3 regions of the Limnohabitans sp. INBF003 genome follow, and region 3 is predicted to be linked to each of the others. Evidence: predicted binding sites of a transcription regulator. Region 3 holds the regulator's gene; each other region holds the start of a gene.
The links. The regulator HrcA, encoded in region 3, represses chaperone genes, less so after heat shock. The targets are predictions, from matches to a motif close to TTAGCACTCNNNNNNNNNGAGTGCTAA.
Positions count from the first base shown of each region.

Region 1: the regulator HrcA is predicted to act here: its motif matches at 2,317-2,343, upstream of groES (co-chaperone GroES).
Region 2: the regulator HrcA is predicted to act here: its motif matches at 4,023-4,049, upstream of rpoH (RNA polymerase sigma factor RpoH).

Region 1 is NZ_AP029222.1:313,322-321,057, forward strand. It holds gene ACZ5VE_RS01495 (acyloxyacyl hydrolase) at 1-79, shown strand, start outside; gene groL (chaperonin GroEL) at 210-1,856, opposite strand; gene groES (co-chaperone GroES) at 1,945-2,232, opposite strand; gene ACZ5VE_RS01510 (helix-turn-helix domain-containing protein) at 2,385-2,969, opposite strand; gene ACZ5VE_RS01515 (lysophospholipid acyltransferase family protein) at 3,202-4,035, shown strand; gene ACZ5VE_RS01520 (LpxL/LpxP family acyltransferase) at 4,048-4,914, shown strand; gene ACZ5VE_RS01525 (alpha/beta fold hydrolase) at 4,908-5,861, opposite strand; gene yihA (ribosome biogenesis GTP-binding protein YihA/YsxC) at 6,030-6,701, opposite strand; gene ACZ5VE_RS01535 (c-type cytochrome) at 6,872-7,504, shown strand; gene ACZ5VE_RS01540 (cytochrome c biogenesis protein ResB) at 7,688-7,736, shown strand, end outside.
Region 2 is NZ_AP029222.1:2,490,372-2,498,107, forward strand. It holds gene ACZ5VE_RS11385 (M16 family metallopeptidase) at 1-1,316, opposite strand, end outside; gene ACZ5VE_RS11390 (M16 family metallopeptidase) at 1,376-2,818, opposite strand; gene ftsY (signal recognition particle-docking protein FtsY) at 2,847-3,935, shown strand; gene rpoH (RNA polymerase sigma factor RpoH) at 4,079-5,011, shown strand; gene ACZ5VE_RS11405 (Bug family tripartite tricarboxylate transporter substrate binding protein) at 5,149-6,141, shown strand; gene ACZ5VE_RS11410 (SCO family protein) at 6,229-6,822, opposite strand; gene cyoE (heme o synthase) at 6,831-7,721, opposite strand; gene ACZ5VE_RS11420 (COX15/CtaA family protein) at 7,718-7,736, opposite strand, start outside.
Region 3 is NZ_AP029222.1:571,819-579,554, forward strand. It holds gene ACZ5VE_RS02775 (tetratricopeptide repeat protein) at 1-102, opposite strand, end outside; gene mutM (bifunctional DNA-formamidopyrimidine glycosylase/DNA-(apurinic or apyrimidinic site) lyase) at 180-995, shown strand; gene mutY (A/G-specific adenine glycosylase) at 980-2,020, shown strand; gene rapZ (RNase adapter RapZ) at 2,115-2,981, opposite strand; gene recN (DNA repair protein RecN) at 2,978-4,672, opposite strand; gene ACZ5VE_RS02800 (NAD kinase) at 4,676-5,569, opposite strand; gene hrcA (heat-inducible transcriptional repressor HrcA) at 5,598-6,602, shown strand; tRNA gene ACZ5VE_RS02810 (tRNA-Ile) at 6,639-6,715, shown strand; gene ACZ5VE_RS02815 (YDG domain-containing protein) at 6,858-7,736, opposite strand, start outside.

The DNA of each region.
Region 1 (7,736 bases), 260 kb from region 3:
GCACATCAGCAATGGCGGCTACAAAGAGCCTAATCACGGGCTGGAAGCTGTTCGACTGACTTTGGGGCGCGACTTTTGAAGCATGGGTCAGTGGCGTTCATTCCGGACTCAGCCAGTCGGCGCAAAAAAGCCCCGCAAGACTTGCATCTTGCGGGGCTTTGTTTTGGGCCGGGCGAGGGCGCAAACCCTCAGTCCGGACAGCCGGGCAATTACATGCCCATGCCGCCCATACCACCCATGCCGCCCATGTCAGGCATGCCGCCAGCGCCGGATTCTTCTTTCGGTGCTTCGGAAACCATGCACTCGGTGGTCAACATCAAAGAGGCCACAGACGCTGCGTTTTGCAAGGCAGTGCGTGTCACTTTGGTGGGGTCCAAGATGCCCATTTCGATCATGTCGCCGTAGGTGTCGTTGGCAGCGTTGAAGCCGTAGTTGCCTTTGCCTGCCAATACAGCGTTCACCACAACAGATGGCTCGCCACCAGCGTTGTAAACGATTTCGCGCAAGGGGGCTTCGATGGCTTTCAACACCAGTTTGATACCGGCGTCTTGGTCAGCGTTGTCACCTTTGATGGTGCCAGCCGTTTGACGTGCACGCAGCAATGCCACGCCGCCGCCAGCCACGATGCCTTCTTCCACAGCAGCGCGGGTGGCGTGCAATGCATCTTCCACGCGGGCTTTTTTCTCTTTCATTTCGACTTCGGTGGCAGCGCCGACCTTGATCACGGCCACACCGCCAGCCAACTTGGCCACGCGCTCTTGCAGCTTTTCGCGGTCGTAGTCAGAAGTGGCTTCTTCGATTTGCACGCGCACTTGCTTGACGCGGGCTTCGATGTCGCCAGCAGCACCAGCGCCGTCGATGATGATGGTGTTTTCCTTGCCCACTTCGATGCGCTTGGCTTGACCCAGATCGGCCAAAGTCACTTTTTCGAGGGTCAGGCCCACTTCTTCAGCGATCACTTTGCCGCCGGTCAGTATGGCGATGTCTTCCAGCATGGCTTTGCGACGGTCACCAAAGCCAGGGGCTTTCACGGCGACAACCTTCAAGATGCCACGGATGGTGTTCACAACCAGAGTCGCCAAGGCTTCGCCTTCGACTTCTTCGGCAATGATCAGCAAAGGACGGCCAGCTTTGGCAACGGCTTCCAGTGTGGGCAGCAGATCGCGGATGTTGCTGATCTTCTTGTCGAACAACAACACGAAGGGGTTGTCCAGCAAAGCGGCTTGCTTTTCGGGGTTGTTGATGAAGTAAGGCGACAGGTAGCCGCGGTCGAACTGCATGCCTTCAACGACGTCGAGTTCGTTGTTCAGGCTCTTGCCGTCTTCCACGGTGATCACGCCTTCTTTGCCCACTTTGTCCATGGCGTTGGCGATGATTTCGCCGATGCTGGTGTCGCTGTTGGCAGAGATTGAACCGACTTGGGCGATTTCTTTGCTGGTTGTCGTAGCCTTGGTGGCCTTCTTCAGCTCTTCGATCAAAGCAGTCACTGCTTTGTCGATGCCGCGCTTCAGGTCCATCGGGTTCATGCCAGCGGCCACGTACTTCATGCCTTCGCGCACGATGGCTTGGGCCAGCACGGTGGCGGTGGTGGTGCCGTCACCAGCGTTGTCAGAAGTCTTGGAAGCGACTTCCTTGACCATCTGAGCGCCCATGTTTTGCAGCTTGTCTTTGAGTTCGATTTCCTTGGCCACGGACACACCGTCCTTGGTCACGGTGGGGGCGCCGAACGAGCGCTCCAGAACCACGTTGCGGCCTTTAGGGCCCAAAGTCACTTTGACCGCATTGGCCAAAATGTTCACGCCTTCAACCATGCGTGCGCGGGCTTCGCCGCCGAAAATTACGTCTTTTGCTGCCATTTTGATAGCTCCTAATGCTTGAAATTATTTAATCGGTTGAGGACAGGGCGAACGGGCGCTTCGCGCGTCGTTCGGACTGTCCCGCAAGTTATTCAACTACCGCGAACAGGTCTTCTTCTTTCATGACCAACAGCTCGTCGCCTTCGACCTTGACGGTCTGGCCGCTGTACTTGCCGAACAACACGCGGTCGCCGACTTTGACGCTCAGGGCTTTGGTCTCGCCTTTGTCGTTGGTTTTGCCAGGGCCGACGGCCAGGACTTCACCTTGATCGGGCTTTTCAGCAGCCGAATCGGGGATCACGATGCCCGAGGCTGTTTTGGTTTCGCTTTCGATACGCTTGACGATCACGCGATCGCCCAAAGGACGCAGTTTCATGGAATCTCCTGGATTTGAAACAAGGGTTGAAAAACAAAAGCACCAGAAAAACAGGTGCTGCTGAAATCTGAGGCGGAATGACTGTTAGCACTCGCTGCCTTCGAGTGCTAATGATAAGGGCATTTGCCCCTATTTCAAGTGCCAGGCATTTTTTACTGGCTGGTCGGGCGGTGTGTGGCTGTCTCGCTGACGTGGGCGCTGCCCAGCATGTAGCCATAGACCAGATCGGTGCTGATGTCACCGTCAAACAGGTTGATCTTTTGGGCCAGATGCAAGGGGCTGCCCGAGGGCAGGTGCGCGCTGTTGTAGACCACGATGTGGGCGGTTTGCATCAAAGTGTCTTGCAGGTGCAGCGGCGCATTGTGCAGCCACGGAATTCGGGCATCGATGAAAAAAGTCCCCACATGCTGGTGAATGCCCATCAAATCCAGCGGGTGGGTGACCAGCTTGACATGGTCCCATTGCCCCAACTGGCCCAAAGCGGGTGGGACGTGTGCGCTGTCGTGCAGGATGCAGATCAGTGGCTTTTCGGGTGCTGCCTGCGGGCCCGAGAAGCCTTGCTGTTTGCAATATTGGGCGAGGGATGACGACAGGATTCGCCGGTGCCCGCCTTGGGTGACATAGGCCTTGAAGATGCCGTTTTCCACCATGCGCTGAACAGTGCCCACCGACAAGCCCAGTATCTTGGCGGCTTGGCTGGTGCTGAAATAGGCTTGGTTGATGCTGCTGTTTTTCATCGTGAATTCCTCAAGAGGGCCACAGAGGGTGAGGTTTGAATTTTTTGGGCTGTTTGGATGTTATGGCCCGTTTGGCCGCTGTGGCGGGGCGTGAACCGGTAGCGCGGTGAACAAAAACAGGTAGCCCCGCCAAGGGGGGCTGGGCAGCGGGGCGGCATTTGTCGGGTGCGCAAGTCCTTGCCTTGTGCCTCGTTGTGGGGACGTGTGTCAGTTCAGGGCAAAATCACCCCCCATGTTGAGTTGGTTCCGCTTTTTTTCCCGTTGGCCTTTGTGGGCCCTGCACGCCATGGGCAGCGTGGGGGGCTGGCTGGCCTGGTGTTTTTCGGGAAGCTACAGACGCCGTTTTCTGAGCAATGTGCGTCAGGCGGGCTTGGGGTGGCGCACGGTGCTGCGCGCCGTAGGACAAGCCGGGCGCATGTCGGCCGAGCTGCCGCGTTTGTGGCTGGGCCGCACGCCACACCTGGCGTGGGCCGATGACCGCGCTGCGGTAGAGGCTTATGCCACTGGCCAAGGTGTGTTGTTCTTGACGCCGCACATGGGTTGCTTCGAAATCACGGCCCAGGCCTTGGCGCTGCGCTTTTCAGCGCAACACGGGCCTTTGACGGTGTTGTACCGCCCCGCCCGCCATGCCGGTTTGGGCGAAGTCATGGGCTTGGCGCGGCAACGCCCGGGTCTGGAAGCGGTGCCCACCACTTTGGCGGGCGTTCGGCAAATGATCAAGGCTTTGCGTTCGGGGCGCGCTGTGGGTTTGTTACCCGACCAGGTGCCGCCCGAGGGCATGGGGCAGTGGGCGCCATTCTTTGGCCAACCGGCTTACACCATGACCTTGGCCGCCCGACTGGCATTGCAAACCGGCGCGCGGGTGGTGCTGATCTGGGGTGAGCGCTTGTCCTGGGGGCGCGGTTACCGTTTGCACACCCAGCCGCTGGGCCATGCCCTTTCAGACGATCTGGACACCGCCGTGGTCCAGATCAACCAAGCCATGGAGTCGTTGATCCTGCAGTGCCCATCGCAGTACATCTGGGGCTATGCCCGTTACAAACATCCCCGATCTGCGTCGGCCTGATCTGTTGAACACATGGTGAATTTGCTGATTGCTTTCATGCGCTTGTGCGCGCGCCTGCCCTTGTCTTGGGTCAGGGCGCTGGGGGTCGGGTTGGGCTGGTTGTTGTGGCACGTGGCACGGGAGCGGCGGCACATTGTCAGGGTCAATTTGCGCTTGTGCATGCCCGAGTTGTCGGAGGCAGAGCTGCAGGTGCTGGCTTATCGCCACTTTTTGGCCTTCGGGCAGTCGGTGCTGGACCGCTCCTGGTTGTGGGATGCGCCGGAGGCGGTGGCGCGCGGCCGACTGCGGTACGTGGGCGATCTGGACGCCTTGACCGCCCCAGGGCCGCTGGTGGTTTTTGCCCCGCATTTTGTGGGGCTGGATGCCGGCGGTCTGGCGGTGGGCTGGTGTGTGCCGCGCAACGTGGCCTTCATCTTCGTCAAACAGTCCAACCCGAAGGTGGAAGCCTGGGTCCGGCATGGCCGTGAGCGTTCGGGCAATGCGCGACCTTATTTCAGACACGAAGGGGTGCGGCAGATATTGGCAGGGCTCAAAAAGGGTGAGCCTTTGCATTTGTCCCCTGACATGGATTTTGGCCGTGGCGAGTCGATTTTTGTGCCCTTCATGGGGGTCGAGAAAGCGGCCACTGTGCCCTCTTTGTCGCGGTTTTCAAGGGTGGGCGGTGCGCGTGTTGTGCCGGTGGTCACGCGCATGACGCCGCAGGGCTATGACATTGAAGTCCATGCGCCGCTGGTCGACTTTCCGAGTGCCGATCTGGCGCAAGACACCATCCGCATGAACGCCTTGCTGGCCGACTGGGTGCGCACCATGCCCGAGCAGTATTACTGGGTGCACAAGCGCTTGAAAACCCGGCCTGAGGGCGAGCCTGGCGTTTACTGATTCGGTGGCGTCAGAAACGCCGTGATTTCGCGGATCACGCGCCCGGGTTTTTCATGCACCACCCAGTGGCTGGCTTTGGCAATGGGCACCAGTTTCAAATCCGGCACATGCTGCGCCAGGCCTTCGGTCAGGCAGGGCAGCAAAGCGACGTCGTCTTGCGCCCAGAGCACCAGGGTGGGCATGCCGATGTGTAAGGCCTCTGGCGGGATCTGAACCGCCGATGCACCCGGGTCTTGCGCCGTGGCGGGGCGCAAAGGCGAGGCCCGGTAATAGTTGAGCCCACCTTGCAGGCCGTGCCGCCAGACCTGGCGATAGCGCTCTTTGACTTCGGCGGTGAGCCAGCGGGCTGGCTCGGGCGCGTTGCTGCCGGGGGGCTGCGTGAGTGAGGGCAGTTCGCTGTCGTGGCCATCCAGAAAACCCAGCAGCCGTTCAAAGTCGTTGGCGGCCAGTTGCGCAGCGGCATCGGGTTGCACCAGAAAGTTCATGTAGGCGCTGGCGGCTTGCTGTTCTGGGTGGCTTTGCAGTGCTTTGAGGAAGGGGCCGGGGTGGGGCGAGTTGACGATGACCAGTTGGCGCAGCCGTTCGGGGTGCTGGTTGGCCATGCTCCAGGCCACGGCACCGCCCCAGTCGTGGGCCACCAAAGCGGCCAGCGGGGCTGAGCCTGATTCATGCGCGATCAGGGCCACGATGTCTTGCACCAGGTGTTTGGCCCGGTAGGCTTTCACATCTTCCGGAGCGCTGGATCGTTCATAGCCGCGCAGATTGGGCGCGATGCAGCGGTAGCCGCCGTTTTCGGGTTTGGAAAAGTGGACCAGCAACGGGTCCCACACCCAAGCAGCTTCGGGAAAACCGTGCAAAAACATCAGCACCGGGCGACCGGGTTCACCGCAAGCGCGGCAGCTCAGGGTGATGCCATGGGGCAGGTCTTGCTGCCAGGTCTGGATCATGGGGCGCTCCTTGATGGGTTGAACATGCAGGCGTTGGCAGGTCGTTGCCCCTTGAATCGCCAGCAGGGCTGGCTCCTACAAAGCCCAGCGCCCGTTGTGTTCTGTGTAGGAGCTTGCCTGCAAGCGATGACTCGCAGACCACAAGCGCTGATATTCAGCAGCCTGGGCTCACTCGTCCAGGGCTTCGGGTTCTTCTTCGGGCGGTTCGGCAGGCACCGGGGCTGGCGCTGCGCCTTCGGCCGGGTGGGTCCAGTCCCACAGCAGTTTGGCCACTTCGTCCACGCCTTGTTTTTTCAGGGCCGAAAAGAGTTTCACCTCACCGCCGCCCGCTTGCAGTCGCGCAATCGACAAGGCTTTGGCCTGCTCGGCGCGGGTCAGCTTGTCGGCCTTGGTCAGGATGATCAAAAACTTCAGGCCTTCTTCGACCCGGGGGCGGATCACTTCGAGCAGGATGTCGTCGAGTTCGGTCAGGCCGTGGCGCGGGTCGCACATCATGACGATGCCGGTCAGGTTTTCGCGGCTGACCAGGTAGTTGGCCATGACCTGTTGCCAGCGCAGCTTGTCCATTTTGGCCACGGCGGCATAGCCGTAACCGGGCAAGTCGGCCAGCACGGCGTCGGTGATGCCTTGCTTGCCTAAAGCGAACAGGTTGATGTGCTGGGTGCGGCCGGGCTTTTTGGAGGCAAAAGCCAGCTGCTTTTTCTGCGTCAGGGTGTTGATGCAGGTGGACTTGCCCGCATTGGAGCGGCCCACAAACGCGATTTCGGGCGTGTCCATCGCGGGCAAATGGTGCAGTTGCGCGGCGGTGGTCAAAAAGCGGGCGGTGTGCATCCAGCCCATGGGCGTGACCGCCGGTGGGGTGGCGGGCGCGGCTTGGGGCGAGGGGGTGGAAACGCGGGGGCTGGAGCTCATAAATCAGGGGGGCCTTGGGTCGTCAGGAAACTGACGCAGACCTCATTGTAGAATCCTTGGGTTTTGCGCCCCCTTCTTCCAACTATTGGACGACGCCCATGAAGTCAATCGCCTCTTTCCTGATGTCCGTCACCCTGTCCGCCGTTGTGGCAGGTTCTGCTTTGGCCAATCCCGCAGCGGCCCCGGCTGCTGTCAAGCCTGATTTGGTCAAGGGCGAAGCCGCATTTGCGATGTGCGTGGCCTGCCACGCCGCTGACGGCAACTCGACCACCCCGGTCAACCCCAAGCTGTCGCAGCAACACCCCGAATACCTGATCAAGCAATTGCAAGAATTCAAATCGGGCAAACGCGCCAACGCCGTGATGAGTGGCATGGTCGCCGGTCTGAGCGATGACGACATGCGCAACATCGCTTACTGGCTCGCATCCAAGCAAGCCAAGCCCGGTTTTGCCAAAGAAAAAGACACCGTGGCCTTGGGTGAGCGCATTTACCGTGGTGGCATTCCAGACCGCCAGATCGCCGCTTGCGCCAGCTGCCACTCGCCCAACGGCGCGGGCATGCCCGCCCAATACCCCCGCGTGTCGGGTCAGCACGCTGACTACACCACCGCCCAACTGGTCGCTTTCCGTGATGGCGTTCGCAAGAACAGCATCCAGATGACCCAGGTCGCCGCCAAGATGAACGACCGCGAAATCAAGGCTGTGTCTGACTACATGGCCGGTCTGCGCTGAGCGCAGTTCGACCTCGCCTGGGGGCTATCCCTTGGGCGCATGGGGTCTTCATTCGGCCTTCAGCAGGCTGAGCCACAATCGGGTCCCCGGCTGTGACGTGACCCATCAAGGCCGGTGATCCGGCCTTTTTTGTTTGTGGCGGGCTGTGGCCCGCTTTTGCTTGCCTGTGGACACTTCTGCACCATGACGACTGTTGCCTCCAGCCCCGAATCCGAACGTGGCGCACCCCGCT
Region 2 (7,736 bases), 1.5 Mb from region 3:
CGCTGGGGTTGCAGCACCCGCGCCATGGCGCGGCGCACATCGGCCACAGTGACACGCTCCACTTGCTGGGTCCAGGTGTCCAGGTAATTCAATGGCAAACGGTTCCAGGCGATGTTGGCCACGTTGTCCAGCAACTTGCGGTTGCTGTCGATGCGCAGTGCAAAGCCGCCCACCAGATTCGACTTGGCCGCCTGCAACTCGGCCTCGGTCGGACCTTCACTCACAAAAGCCTGCACCACCTCCTTGGCCACGCTCACGGCTTGTGCAGCCTGGTCTGGCCTGGTTTGCAGGCCGACGGTGAACGCCCCTGCATGCAAGCCCGGCGAAAAATAACTGTACACGCTGTAACTCAGCCCCCGCTTTTCGCGCACCTGTTCGGTCAAACGCGACACGAAACCGCCCCCACCCAGAATATGGTTGCCGATCAGGAGCGGAAAAAAGTCAGGGTCGTTGCGTTTGTAGCCCGGCTGTCCGATCAGGACATGGGCTTGGGCTGAATCAAAAACCACATTCAGGTTTCGGGGTTCGGCCAAGGGTGCCACCTCGGGCACTGCTGGCAGGGCCTGGCAAGCGGCATCGGCAGGCCACAGCGCCAGCAAACGCTGAACCAAGGCATCGGTCTGTGCGCGGGTCAGCGCGCCCACCACACTGACCGATGCGCGACAAGCGCGCAGCGACGTGGCGTGCAGCGCCTTCAAGTCTTTCACATCCATGTTTGACAAGGACTCGGGTGTGACACGGTAAGCATACGGGTGGGTGCCATACACCGCAGAAGCGAAGTTGTTTTGCACCAGCGTGCCGGGCTGGGTCAAGGACTCGCGCAAGGAGGCCGACATGCGCTCCCGGTCGCGCAGCCAAACGTCTTCTGGAAAAGACGGGTTTGCCATTTGCCGGGCAGCCAAAGCCACCGCCTTGCCCAGCAAATCCGGATAACTCAGGCTGCGCAAGGCAAAACTCAAACGGTCAGCGCTGGCGCTGCTCGAAAAACTGGCGCCCAGATCGGCCCAGGCTTCCCCGATCTGGTTTTCATCGAGCGCCTGTGCATAAGGGCCCTTGTCTGCAAGGGCCGCACGCATGCCGCTCGAAATCTGCCCCGCCATCACCGATGCCAAGCCGGCTTGGGCTGCGGGATCGCGGCGGCTGCCGGCATCCAGGTCAATCTGGACATCGACCATGGGAATGGCGTGACTTTCCACCAAATACACACGGGCACCACTGGCTTGTGTCCAGTGCTGAATCGGCAAAGCGGCTTGCGCCCAACCGGCCGCACACCAGCCCGTGAGCGCCAAAACCGAGTGCACCAGAAAATTTGACATGACCGATGGGTGAGGAATCAAGGTCATTTTGCTTGTGACTTTCATGAAATAACGGTGGCTCAATGCCGAGCGCCGGGAACCGAACGCCGCACACGCGGCTGGCCTGACAAAGGCTGGGGACGCAAAATCGCGACCGTGAGGCTGTCGTCTCCAAAATATTTCTGAGCGACGGTCTGCACCTGTGCTGGCGTCACTTGGCGCAGACGCGAAATCAGTTGCGAACCGTAATCCGGCGGCAAACCCAAAGTCCAGGCGACACCCAATTCACGCCCCTGGTTGAACACCGAGTCGAGTTTGTAAATTTCACTGGCGACCCACTGGGTTTTGACGCGCTGCAATTCCGCTTCGGTCACGCCCTCTGTCGCCACGCGCTGGACCTGGGCACGCAAGGCCACCTCCAGTGCTTCAGGGGTTTGCCCCTTGGCGGGCACACCGTCCAGATAAAAGAACTGAGGGCCTCTGCCCATCAGCCCGTTGTGCGCACCCACGCTGTCAGCCAACCGGTTATCACCTTGGGTCAGGCTGCGCTCCAGCCGTGCGCCGCTGTAACCGTCCAGCACGGCGGCCAGCACCGTCAAAGCCAGGGCATCGTCGTGCTCGGGGGTCACCGCCAGGCTGGCCAAGCGCGGCACCTTGAACGCCAAGGCCACATAAGACTGTTCAGCAGGCGCTTTGAACTCCAAAAGCCGCCGACCTTGTTGTGCAGGCTCTTGCTGGGGCTTGCGGTCTGCAACGGGACGCACGGGGATGGTGCCGTAGTACTTTTCGGCCAAAGCTTTCACTTGCAGCGGGTCTACATCGCCCGCCACCACCACCACCGCATTGGCTGGCGTGTACCACTTGCTATAAAAATCACGCGCATCTTGCGCGGTCATGGCCTCCAAATCGCTCATCCAGCCCACGATGGGGCGACGATAAGGCGATGCCGACAAGGCCGTGGCCGACAGCATTTCGTGCAATTGGGCACGGGGGTTGTCATCGGTGCGCAGGCGACGCTCCTCTTTGACCACCTCCAGCTCCTTGGCAAACTCCGCATCGGGCCACTGGTTGTTGGCAAAGCGGTCCGCCTCTAGGCGCATCACGGCTTCGAGCTGGCCAGAAGGGATTTGCTGGTAATAGCCGGTGTAGTCCTTGGAGGTGAAGGCGTTTTCACGCCCCCCCAACGCGGCCACGCGGCGCGAAAACTCCCCAGCAGCCAGGCTGGGCGTGCCCTTGAACATCATGTGTTCGAGCACATGCGCCACGCCACTGGTGCCGTCCACCTCGTCCATCGAGCCCACACGCACCCAGACCATGTGCACAGCCGTGGGGGCACGACGGTCGGTTTTGACCCACAGCGTCATGCCATTGGCCAGGGTGAAGGTGTGAACTGGCGTGGCCACGCTGCTCGAAGCGCCCGGTGCTGGCCTTGCAAGGCCCGTTGAGACCTGTGCCCCAGCGCTCCAAGGTGCGGCCAGCAAGGCCATGACCAAAGAAATATCCAGAAGAAAGTTCGGTTTCATAGAATGCATGATCCTTGAAATCCACACCATGTTCAGTTTTTTCAAAAAAAAATCCCCTGCCCCAGAGGCCCAATCCGTCTCTGCGCCTTTGTCAGAGCCCACGCAAACGCCTGACGTCAGGGTCGCCACCACAGCCGTGCAGACAGCCGCGGCAGCCAAGCCTGGCACCACGCACGAGACAGAACCCAGCCCATCTGGCAGTGAAAACGTCCCTGCCACCCGCCAAGGTTGGCTGGACCGCCTGAAGGCCGGTCTGCGCAAAACCGGCTCCAGCATCACCACCGTCTTCACCGGCACCCGGATCGACGACGAACTGTATGAAGAGTTGGAAACCGCCTTGTTGATGGCCGACACCGGCGTCAAAGCCACCGAGCATTTGCTGCAAGACCTCAAGCGCCGCGTCAAAGACGCCAAGGCCACCGACCCTTCGCAGGTGAAGACTTTGCTGGCAGATGCCATCACCGACCTGCTGCAACCCTTGCAAAAGCCCCTGGCCATCGGCGACCACCACCCCACCGTGATCATGGTGGCGGGCGTCAACGGCGCGGGCAAAACCACCTCGATTGGCAAACTGACCAAGCACCTGGCCGACGAAGGCCTCAGCGTGCTGCTGGCAGCTGCCGACACCTTCCGCGCAGCAGCCAAGGAGCAACTGGCCGTCTGGGCCAACCGCAACACGGTGGAAATCGTCAGCCAGCAAGGCGGCGACCCGGCGGCAGTGAGCTTTGACGCCGTGACGGCTGGCCGCGCACGGGGCCGCGATGTGGTGCTGGTGGACACTGCAGGCCGTTTGCCGACACAGACTCACCTGATGGAAGAGCTGAAAAAGATCAAGCGCGTGGTGCAAAAAGCCGATGGCACGGCCCCGCACGAAGTGCTGCTGGTGATCGATGGCAACACGGGCCAGAACGCCTTGGCCCAGGTGCGGGCCTTTGACGACACCCTGGGCCTGACGGGCCTGATCGTGACCAAGCTGGACGGCACGGCCAAAGGCGGGGTTTTGTGCGCCATTGCCCGCGAAAAGCCGATTCCTGTGTATTTCATCGGCGTCGGCGAGAAGCTCGAAGACCTGGAAACATTTGACGCCCGCGAATTTGCACAGGCTCTGTTGAGCTGAAACCTGTCCTTTAACGCACAGACATCATGACGCCCTCCTCTCAAAATACGGGAAAACCCTGATTTCAACGCGCCATCAGGGTCAGGCTTAGCACTCTACCCCTTGGAGTGCTAATATCTCGGTATTCTGAAAGGAGTTCTGGTATGAACATTCAAACTGGTTCCCCCGCCACAGCCATCACGCTGAGCAACCCTTGGGCGGTGGTGCCCTCGCTTGGCCACCTCGACGCCTATATTTCTGCGGTTAACCGCATGCCCATGCTCACCCTTGAGGAAGAGCAAGAGGCCGCCTGCCAACTCAAAGCCAACGACGACATCGAAGCCGCCCGCAAACTGGTGCTCTCGCACCTGCGGCTGGTGGTGTCGGTATCGCGCCAATACTTGGGCTACGGCCTGCCTCACGGCGACCTGATCCAGGAAGGCAACGTGGGCCTGATGAAGGCCGTCAAGCGTTTTGACCCAGATCAAGGCGTGCGCCTGGTGAGCTATGCGCTGCACTGGATCAAGGCCGAGATTCACGAGTACATCCTGAAAAACTGGCGCATGGTCAAGGTGGCGACCACCAAGGCCCAGCGCAAGCTGTTTTTCAACCTGCGCTCGATGAAGCAAGGCTTCAAAGCGGATGCCGCAGAAGGCACACACCGGGACACGCTGACGCCTGACCAGGTCGACTCGATGGCGCACAGCCTGAACGTCAAGCGCGAAGAAGTGCTGGAAATGGAAATGCGCATGTCCGGTGGCGATGTGCTGCTGGACCCGTCACCGTCTGACGATGGCGAGCAGGCTTTTGGCCCCATCGCTTACCTGGCCGATGTGAACCACGAACCCACGGCCATGATCGAAGCGCACCAGCGCGATGTGATGGCCAGCGATGGCTTGGCCACGGCACTCAATGCCTTGGACGAACGCAGCCGCCGAATCGTGGAAGAGCGCTGGCTCAAGGTGAACGACAACGGCTCGGGCGGTATGACGCTGCACGACCTGGCCGACGAGTACGGCGTCAGCGCCGAGCGGATTCGCCAAATTGAAGTGGCCGCCATGAAGAAAATGAAAAAGGCCTTGGTCGAATTCGCCTGATCCATTGGCCGAAAGCGGATCCCATCCATACCCGGTCTTGACCGGGTATTTTTTTGGGTACTGTGGCATGGGTCAAGGTGCAAGCCACAAACGCTGTGCGCTAAAGTGCTGAATGTTTTGTTTTCTAGGATTCGGTCATGCCCTTTGACAGGTTTGTTCATTTTTCACACCGCCTTTTTCGCCAAACCGCTTGCGTGGCTCTGGCTTTAGGCTTGGGGTCGGCCTGGTCGGCAGGCTGGCCGAGTCAAACCCTCAAATTGGTGGTGGGTTTCCCAGCAGGCTCCAGCCCCGACTTGACCGCTCGTGCTTTGGCCGAGCCCTTGGCCAAGGCTCTAGGCCAAAACGTGGTGGTCGAGAACAAAGTGGGGGCGGGCGGCAACATCGCTGCCGACTTCGTGGCCAAGTCCACCGACGGGCATACCCTGGGTCTGATGATCAACGGCAACATGACGATTGCCCGCATCCTGAACCCCAAGGTGCCGTACGACCCTCTGAAAGACCTGGCACCGATCAGCCTGATCGGCAAAGCCCCACTGGTCCTCACCGTGCCCGCCAATGCCCCAGGAGCCACTGCAGCAGAGTGGCTGAGCCAGGCCCAAAAGGCAGGCGACAAACTCAGCTATGCCTCACCCGGCGTGGGCACTGTCGCGCATTTGGGCATGGAGCTGCTGAAGACCAAAGCAGGCATCGCCCCCGTGCATGTGCCCTACCCCGGCAATCCGCAAATCATCACCGCCATGATCGGGGGCCAGGTGCAACTGGCCTTGCTGCCACCCGCCATGGCGGCAGCCCAAGTCAAAGGCGGCAAATTGCGCGCCATTGGTGCCACCAGTACTGGACGCAGCCCGGTCGCACCGGAGGTGCCCAGCTTGGCCGAAATCGGTGTGAAAGACTACCAGCTGGAGATCTGGAATGCAGTGGCTGCGCCCGCTTCGATGCCTGCGGCCGTGGCCAGCAAACTGTCGGCTTTGGTCAGCGACATCGTGCGCTCACCCGACATGCGGGCACGTTTGTTCCAGCAAGGCTGGCAAGTGGTGGGCTCATCGCCCGAAGGTTTGCGTAACCGCGTCGATGCAGACACCAAGGCCCTGGGGCAGATCATTCGGAGCCAGAAAATCGAGCAGAACTGACGCCTGCGCACCCCTGAGTCAAATATCAACGGGGTGATGCACCCGGGGCTGGCAACTTTTGCAAAGGCCCCATCGTCGGCGTGAAACTCAGCGGCCCTTGAGCAAGATCTTCACATCGTCGGCCAAGGCGGCTGCGCCACTGCCATGGCGGTTGTACAAGCGCACCCTGCCTTGCGGGTCAAAGCTAAAGCTGCCCGCCGAGTGGTCCATGGTGTAGCTGGTGGGCGTTTTGCCTTCCACCTTTTTGTAGTAAATCTTGAAGTCCTTGGTGACCTTGGGCAACTGGTCAAGCGTCGGGTGCAGGGCCACAAAATCAGGGCCGAAATTGGCCATGTAAGCCTTGAGCAATTCCGGCGTATCGCGCTCCGGGTCCACCGTGATGAAAACACCTTGCAGTTTGTCTGCGTCTGCGCCCAACAGCTGCTTGGCTTCCACCATCTCTTGCAAAGCGGTAGGGCAGACATCAGGGCATTGGGTGTAGCCAAAAAAGACGACGACCACTTTGCCTGCAAAGTCTTTCAGGGTGCGCACCTGGCCGTTGTGGTCGGTCAGCGCCCAGCCCTGGGCATAGTCGGCACCCGTGATGTCCACCCCCTTGAAAGCCGGTTTGTCTTGGCCACAACCACTCACGGCCAACAAGGCCGCCAGGCACAAGGCCCCTAAGCACTGACGTTTGTTCATGTGGATGCTCAGAAAAGGTAATGGTCCACCAGCAACGCGGCAAACAAGGCGCTCAGATGGATCAGTGAAAAACGAAAGGTCTTGCGGGCCAGCTCATCCGAATAAGCCCGGTAAAGCGCGATGGCATAGCCCATGAAGCCGATGCTCAAAACCACGGCCACGCCCAAGTAAAGCCACGAGCTCATGCCATAGACAAATGGCATCAGGCAAGCCGCCATCAGGACCACGGTGTACAGCAGGATTTGCAAGCGGGTGAACTCGTTGCCATGCGTCACGGGCAACATGGGCAGGCCCGACTTGCGGTAATCCTCCACCCGGTACAAAGCCAGTGCCCAAAAATGAGGTGGCGTCCACAGAAAAATGATCAAGAACAAAATCAGGGCTTCGGGGCCGACATCCCCCGTCATGGCCGCCCAGCCCAACACGGGAGGCATGGCGCCACTGGCTCCGCCGATCACAATGTTCTGCGGCGTGAGCGGCTTCAGGATCACGGTGTAAACGATGGCGTAACCCACAAAGGTGGCAAAGGTCAGCCACATGGTCAAAGGGTTGACCATCACATAAAGCACGGCCGAGCCGACTGCGCACAACAGACCCGAAAACAGCAAGGCCTGGCGGTCACTCAACTCCCCTTTGGCCGTCGGGCGCCAAGCCGTTCGTTTCATTTTGGCGTCAATGGTTTTCTCGACCAGACAGTTGAAGGCCGCCGCCGCACCCGCCACCAGCCAGATGCCCACGCAGGCCCAAAGACCCAGCAACAGCTCTTGCGGGCCTGGCGCACCGGGCACAGCCAGCACCATGCCGATCAGTGCGCAAAACACGATCAGTTGGACCACACGGGGTTTGGTCAGCGCGTAATACTGACGCCAAGTCGAAAGAGAAGCAGTCGCAGCAGTCATGCAGCAGGCCTTGAA
Region 3 (7,736 bases):
TGCCGATTGTTTTGGAGGGGCCTCGGCTTTTGGGGCTGCAGGCTGCGCCCAAGCACCAACGACGCACGAGGACAAGACAGCAAGTCGAAACCAGAATTTCATACAGGCCATCATAATCCAGCCACCTTTTGAACAAGTGCGTCGGGGGCAGATTTCCTGCCTTGACGCCAGATGAATGCATGCCTGAACTCCCGGAAGTTGAAGTGACCCGTCGCAGTTTTGCGGACCGGATAGCCTGCGCCAAAATTTTGGCCTTGCACATGGGCAAGCCCTTGCGTTGGCCTTTGGGGGCGTCGCCTGAAAGCCTGGTGGGCAGGCAGGTGCTGGGTGCCCGCCGTCGGGGCAAGTACCTGTTGCTCGATCTGGATCGGGGGCTGTTGTTGCTGCACCTGGGCATGTCAGGCAGCTTGAACTTTGCGCCCACCCAGCCCGAAGCAGGGCCGCATGACCACATGGATCTGGTGACCGACAGGGGCGTTTTGCGCCTGCACGACCCGCGCCGCTTTGGCGCGGTGGTCTGGGCACCTTCGGAAGACTCGCCTGAAGCCCAAAAATTATTGGGCAGGTTAGGGGTCGAGCCTTTGAATGGCCAGTTTGATGTCGCCGCTTTTGCCGAGGCCCTGAAAAAGCGCCAGTCCCCGATCAAGCAGGTCCTGCTGGCAGGCGATGTGGTGGTGGGCGTGGGCAATATTTATGCATCAGAAGCCTTGTTCATGGCGGGTATTCGTCCGACCACCAAAGCGGCGCGTTTGTCCAGGCCGCGTGTGGCGAAGCTGCATGCCGCCATTGTTCAGGTGCTGACCCGCGCCGTCGAGCAAGGCGGCAGCTCACTCAAGGATTTTGTCAATGCCGAAGGCCGCACGGGTTACTTTCAGCTCGAAGCAGCCGTTTACGGCCGGGCTGGAGAGCCTTGCCGTGTGTGCGGCACCCCGATTCGGTCCATGCTGCAAGGCCAGCGCACCACTTTTTATTGCCCCCAATGCCAGAAACCATGACCCCCTTGTCTGAAGGATTTTCCCGCCGCATGGTGGATTGGCAGCGCCAACACGGCCGCCAAAGCCTGCCCTGGCAAAACACCCAGGACCCTTACCGCGTCTGGTTGTCCGAGATCATGTTGCAGCAAACGCAAGTGAGCACCGTGCTGGATTACTTTCCCCGGTTTTTGGGACGGTTTCCGGATGTGGCCGCTTTGGCGGCTGCCCCGCAAGACGATGTGCTGGCGCTGTGGAGCGGCTTGGGCTATTACAGTCGTGCGCGCAATTTGCACAAGTGTGCGCAAGAAGTGATGGGACGTTTTGGCGGGGCGTTTCCCCGGCGTGCGGAAGACCTGCAAACCCTGCCCGGCATTGGCCGCTCGACCGCAGCTGCGATTGCGGCGTTTTGCTTTCAGGAGCGTGCAGCGATTCTGGACGGCAACGTCAAGCGCGTGCTGACCCGCGTGCTGGGTTATGGCGATGACCTCGCGGTGGCCAAAAACGAGCGTGCCTTATGGGCATTGGCGCAAGACCTGTTGCCTGAAAACCCGGCCGATATGCCGCGCTACACCCAGGCCTTGATGGACTTGGGTGCGACGGTGTGTTTGCCGCGCAAAGCCCAATGCGATGTCTGCCCGGTCAGCGTTGTGTGCCAGGCCAAAGCGCAGGGTGAGCCGCTGGCCTACCCAGTCAAGACCCGCAAACTCAAGCGCAGCAGTGCCACGCTCTGGTTGTTGTGGGCAGTCAATGCACAAGGGCAGGTGTGGCTGCAAAAGCGGCCCGACAAAGGCATCTGGGCGGGCTTGTTCAGCTTGCCTGTGTTTGATTCAGAGGATGAATTGCTGGCCACCTGGGCACAGGGGAAAGACCCCCAATACATCGCGCCCTGGAAGCATGTGCTGACGCACCGCGATCTTCATTTGCACCCCGTGCGGATGACGGGCAGTGTGAAACATTTACCGGCTTGCGATGGGCAGTGGGTGGATGCCGATGTGTGGCCCGAGATGGGCTTGCCAGCACCGATTCGGACCTTGTTGACGGCCTGAGCTGCGGTAGGTCGGTGGCTTCAGCCCCGACATGTGTCCGTGGCGCGCCCGCTGATGTTGGAGCTGAAGCTCCAACCTACAGGAAGAGTGGCGGTCAGAGGAGCGCGTCAAGTTCCCGGTGACGTTTGAGTGTGAGCCAGCGAGCACCAAAGCTTTGTGCCAGCTGCTCGACCATGAAGACCGAGCGGTGTTGCCCGCCGGTACAGCCAATCGCCACCGTCACGTAGCTGCGGTGGTCGCGCTCGATGGCTGGAATCCATTGCTTGAGAAAGCCTTCGATCTGCAATTGCATCTGCACGAATTCTTCCGATTGCCGCAAATAGTCTTGCACCGGGGCGTCGCGACCTGTCAGGGGCTTGAGTGCGCTTTCATAGTGCGGGTTGGGCAGCATCCGGATGTCAAAAACGTAGTCGGCATCGGTGGGAATGCCGCGCTTGAAGCCGAACGATTCGAACACCAGGGTCAGCTGCGCCACGGGGGCACTGACCAGGGTTTTGATGTAAGTCTGCAATTGCGCCGAGCGCAGCAAGCTGGTGTCAATGACGTGGGCGCGTTCGCGCAAGTCGGCCAGCAATTCGCGTTCGAACTCGATGGTCTCGAAAAGCGCTTTGTCGCTTTGCGGTTTGCTGCCGCCAGACAGCGGGTGCTTGCGGCGTGACTCGGAATAGCGGCGCTGCAAGGTGTCAGAGGTGGCGTCCAGAAACACCGATTTCACTGTCATGCCCATGTCGCGCAGCAAGGCCATTTGCTCGGGCATCAGGTGCAAGGAGTTGGCGCTGCGCACGTCAATCGCAATGGCCAGGCGTTGCTCTTTTTGCTGCTCTTCGAGCTTGACGAAGGGGATCAGCAACTCGGGGGGCAAGTTGTCGACGCAGTAATAGCCAGCGTCTTCCAGTGCGTGTAACGCGACCGATTTGCCGGAGCCGGACATGCCGGTGATCAGGATGATGTCCATGCTCAGTTCTGTGCGGCTTTGCGGCCTGCGGGTTTCAAGGGGGCATCGCCCAGCATTTCTCTGGCGTGGGCCAAGGTGGTGGCCGACAGCTTTTCGCCACCCAGCATGCGGGCGATTTCGCTCACACGTTCTTCGCTCGTGACGGCCCGCACCTGGCTGCTGACTTGCCCCTTGCTCGCCGCTTTGCTGACCAGCAAGTGTTTGTCTGCACAGGCGGCCACCTGGGGCAGGTGGGTCACGGCCAGCACTTGGCGGTGCAGGCCCAGCTGTTTCATCAAGCGGCCCACGGTTTCGGCCACAGCGCCGCCCACACCCGAGTCGACTTCGTCAAAAATCAGGGTGCCCGCCTCGCCCAATTCGCTGGTGGTGACCGCAATGGCCAGCGCGATGCGTGACAGCTCGCCCCCCGAGGCCACTTTGCCCACCGGGCGCGGCGTGCTGCCTTCGTGCCCGGCGACCAGAAAGCTGACTTCTTCGAGGCCATACTGTGCAGGCGCATCCAGCGCTTGCAGCTGAACTTCAAAACGTCCGCCTTGCATGCCCAGTTGTTGCATGGCGCTGCTGACGGCTTGGGCCAGTGGTTTGGCGGCTTTCTGGCGTTGGCGAGAGACGGCTTTGGCTTCCTGCATGCAGGCGGCTTGCGCGGCACGCTCGGCTTTTTGCAGGCTGTCCAGATCGGCCGCTGCATCGAGTTGGGCCAATTCCTGGCGCCAGGTTTGCAGGGTCAACGGCAGTTCGTCCGGCGTTTTTTTGTAGCGGCGTGCCAGTGACAGCCACAAGCCCATGCGTTCGTCGAGCTGGGCCAGGTGTCCTGGGTCCAGATCCGTTTTGCGCAAATAACCGTGCAGGCTGTGCGCCACGTCTTCGGCCTGGGCTTGGGCGGAGGTCAGCACGTCGGCCAGGGCGTTGAATTCGGGCTCAAACTGGCCCAGCGATTGCAGCGTCTGGATGGCGCGGGTCAACTGGCGCAAAGCACCACCTTCGCTGTCGTGATCGCCGCCTTCGAGCAGCAGCGTGCCCTGGTTTGCTCCGTCCATCAGGGCCTGCGCATTGGCCAGACGGCTGTGTTGGGTGCTCAGGTCTTGCCACTCGCCCAAGACCGGGTTGAGTTTTTCCAGTTCGCCGATTTGCCAGGCCAGCCGCTCGCGCTCGTTGGCCAATGTGCTTTGCGCTTGGCTCGCGTCGGCCAGGGCTTGCTGAGCTTGTCGCCAAATTTGCCAGGCGGCTTTGAGCGGGCGGATGTCGGTGCCTGCGTAGGCGTCAAGCAGGCCGCGCACGGCGTCAGGGCGGGTCAGGCTTTGCCAAGCGTGCTGGCCATGAATGTCCAGCAGTTGTTCGCCCAACTCGCGCAGTTGTGTGGCGGTGGCCGGGCTGCCGTTGATCCAGGCGCGGCTTTTGCCGGATGTGTCGACGGTGCGGCGCAGCAGCAATTCGGTGGTGGCTTCAAAACCGGCTTCTTCGAGCCAGGCCTGAATGGCGGCCGTCGGTTCAAACTCGGCACACACCTCGCAACGGGTGGCACCTTCGCGTACCACGCCCGATTCGGCTCGGGCACCCAGGGCCAGTTGCAGGGCATCGATCAGGATGGATTTGCCTGCGCCGGTTTCACCCGTCAGCACGCTGAAGCCGCTGCCCAGATCGAGTTCAAGTTCGTGCACGATCACAAAATCGCGCAAAGTGATGTGCGTCAGTGCCACGGCTTAAACGCCCTCATTCCAGTGCATTTTTTTGCGCAAGGTGTCAAAGTAGTTCCAGCCTGCGGGGTGCAAAAAGCGCACTTTGTGCTCTGAGCGCTGCACCGTGATCCGGTCCCCCAGCATGAGTTCGGCCAGTGATTGCATGTCGAAATTGGCGCTGACATAGCGACCGGCCACGATCTCGATGCTGATCTCGGACGACTCGGGCAGCACGATCGGGCGGTTGGACAAGGTGTGCGGCGCGATGGGCGCCATGACCCAGCCGCCAATGGAGGGGTGCATCAAGGGGCCGCCGACCGACAGCGAATAAGCGGTCGAGCCCGTGGGCGTGGCGATGATCAGGCCGTCGGCGCGTTGGGTGGCCACAAAGCGGCCATCGACCTCTACGCGCAGCTCCACCATGCCCGAGGTGCCGCCCCGGTTGACGACCACGTCGTTCATGGCCAGTGCGCTGAAGACGCTGCGTTGGTCACGCAGCACATGCGCTTGCAGCAAGCTGCGGTCTTCGGTCTGGTAATTGCCTTGCAGCATGGGCTGCAGCACATCCTGGTAGCTCTGGATGGGGATGTCGGTGATGAAGCCCAGCCGCCCCTGGTTGATGCCGATCAGCGGCAGGGCGTAGCGGGCCATCTGGCGGCCAATGCCCAGCATGGTGCCGTCGCCGCCAATGACCAGACCCAAATCGCACTGCTTGCCGATCTCGGCCATGTCCAGCATGGGGTATTGGTTCAAGCCGGTGTGCAGGGCGGTTTCTTTGTCCAGCACGACATCGCAGCCTTGCCGTGTCAGGAACTGGGCCACATCGTCCAGAACCCGTCGTGAACTCTCCAGCCCCCCACCGTGGGCGGTGGTGTGGTACTTGCCAAAGAGCGCAACGTGACGGAATTTGGATCTCATGCGCAAATTACATCATTAAAATGGACCGATGCTAGATGATCGTGCCAAGTTATTGCTCAAAGCGCTGGTTGAACGCTATATCGCGGATGGCCAACCTGTGGGCTCACGCACGCTCTCCAAAGCCTCGGGCTTGGACTTGTCGCCCGCCACCATCCGCAATGTGATGTCTGACCTGGAAGAGTTGGGCTTGATCGCCAGCCCGCACACCTCGGCCGGGCGCATACCAACCAGCCGGGGTTACCGCCTGTTTGTGGACACCATGCTCACGGTGCAAAGGGATGGTTTGGAGACCCCGGCGCTCACGCCGGACCAGCCGCAAAAGGTGATTGCCAGCGCGGCCAACTTGCTGTCGAACCTGTCCCATTTTGTGGGCGTGGTCATGACGCCGCGCAGGGCCTCGGTGTTTCGGCACATCGAGTTTTTGCGCCTGTCTGAGCGGCGTTTGCTGGTCATCATCGTCTCGCCCGAAGGGGACGTGCAAAACCGCATCCTGTTCACCGAGACGGACTACTCGCAAAGCCAGCTGATCGAGACTTCGAATTTCCTCAACTCCCACTACGCCGGCATGGCCATCGAGCAGGTGCGCAGCCGGGTGCAGCAAGAGCTGGTCAGTTTGCAAAGCGAAATCGCCACCCTCATGCAAGCCGCTGTTCAGGTCAGCACCGAGGCGCTGGCCGAAGACCAGAACGAGGTGGTGATTGCCGGTGAGCGCAACCTGTTGTCGGTGAGCGACTTTTCCAGCGACATGGGCCACCTGCGCCGGGCGTTTGACCTGTTTGAGCAAAAAACCCAGCTCATGCGTTTGCTGGATGTGTCCAGCCAGGCCGAAGGTGTGCGCATTTATATAGGCGGTGAAAGCCAGATCGTGCCCATGCAGGAGCTGTCGGTCGTCAGCGCGCCTTATGAGGTGGATGGCCAGATTGTGGGCACCCTGGGCGTGATTGGCCCCACCCGCATGCCCTACGACCGGATGATTCAGATCGTCAACATCACCTCGCGTTTGGTCAGCAACGCGCTGAGTCAGTCCAAATAAGCAGCCGACCGGGCCACTACAATCACGGCTTCGGTTGGGGCGTTAGCTCAGTTGGTTAGAGCAGAGGACTCATAATCCTTTGGTCCACGGTTCAAGTCCGTGACGCCCTACCAATCCTTCAAAAGCCACCTTCGGGTGGCTTTTTTTATATATGCGTGTTTCGATAGCATGGGTCAAACCATGTTGGCGAAAGAACATGTCACCCGAGACCGCCAGTGTTCACGCACGGTCCAGGGTTTTTGCAGGGACGACGACTTATTCTGTTCGCTCCGAAATCACCACCGTCACGCGCTGACCGGCCATGGCCACCACCAACTGCATGGGCAGAGCACTGTCGGGCACGGCAGCGGCCTCAAAGCGCATCCCTTGCTGATCGAACTTCAGCCACGACGGCAGGGGACTGCCGTTGCTCTGGGTGATCTGCAGGGCTGTGCTCTGCGTTGCCATCGCCTTCACGGTCTCGGGCAGTTCGAAGCTGAAGCCGGTACCGACCGTCGACGCGCCCTTGGGCAGAGAGACGGCAACCATCAATGGGGTGTCTTGCTGTCCCATGTTGTGAAGATCAACGGTCACGCCAGCGCTGTTGGCTCCCGTCGGAGACGAAGCAGCTGTTGCGGATTCGGTGCTGGAAGACGGTGCGACCGATGACAACACCAAAGGTTGAGGTGTGGTGGTGGCTGCACTGGCGCTGCCCGAAGCACCGGCTGGCTGGCTGCCTTGCACGGTAGCCGCCGCATCAGCAGCCAACTTGCGTGTATCGCCAGTGATGGTGTAGCGGCTGGCCTGTACGGTCACGCCGTTGGGCAGGCTGTTGGCCGCGTTTGTCAACACAATTTCACCGGCGCCAGCGATGAAAGTGCCATGCCCAGTGATGCGAAGAGCCCCACTTTGGGTCATGTTGTCGTTGCCACTGTTGGCCAGCAGGTTGCCAGCCGCCGTGGTGTTGCCTATGTCGAGTGCGCCCGAACTGCTCAGCTTGACGTCACCCAAAGCGTTGACATTGCCCAGTGTCAAGCTGTTGACGTCGTTCAAAGTGACCTTGTTCCCAGAAGCATTGACGGTGCCGTTGAAGTCATTGGCATTGACCAGACTGATGTCAGTGGCCGCCGTCAAGTGGGTTGGGCCGGTGGTGGT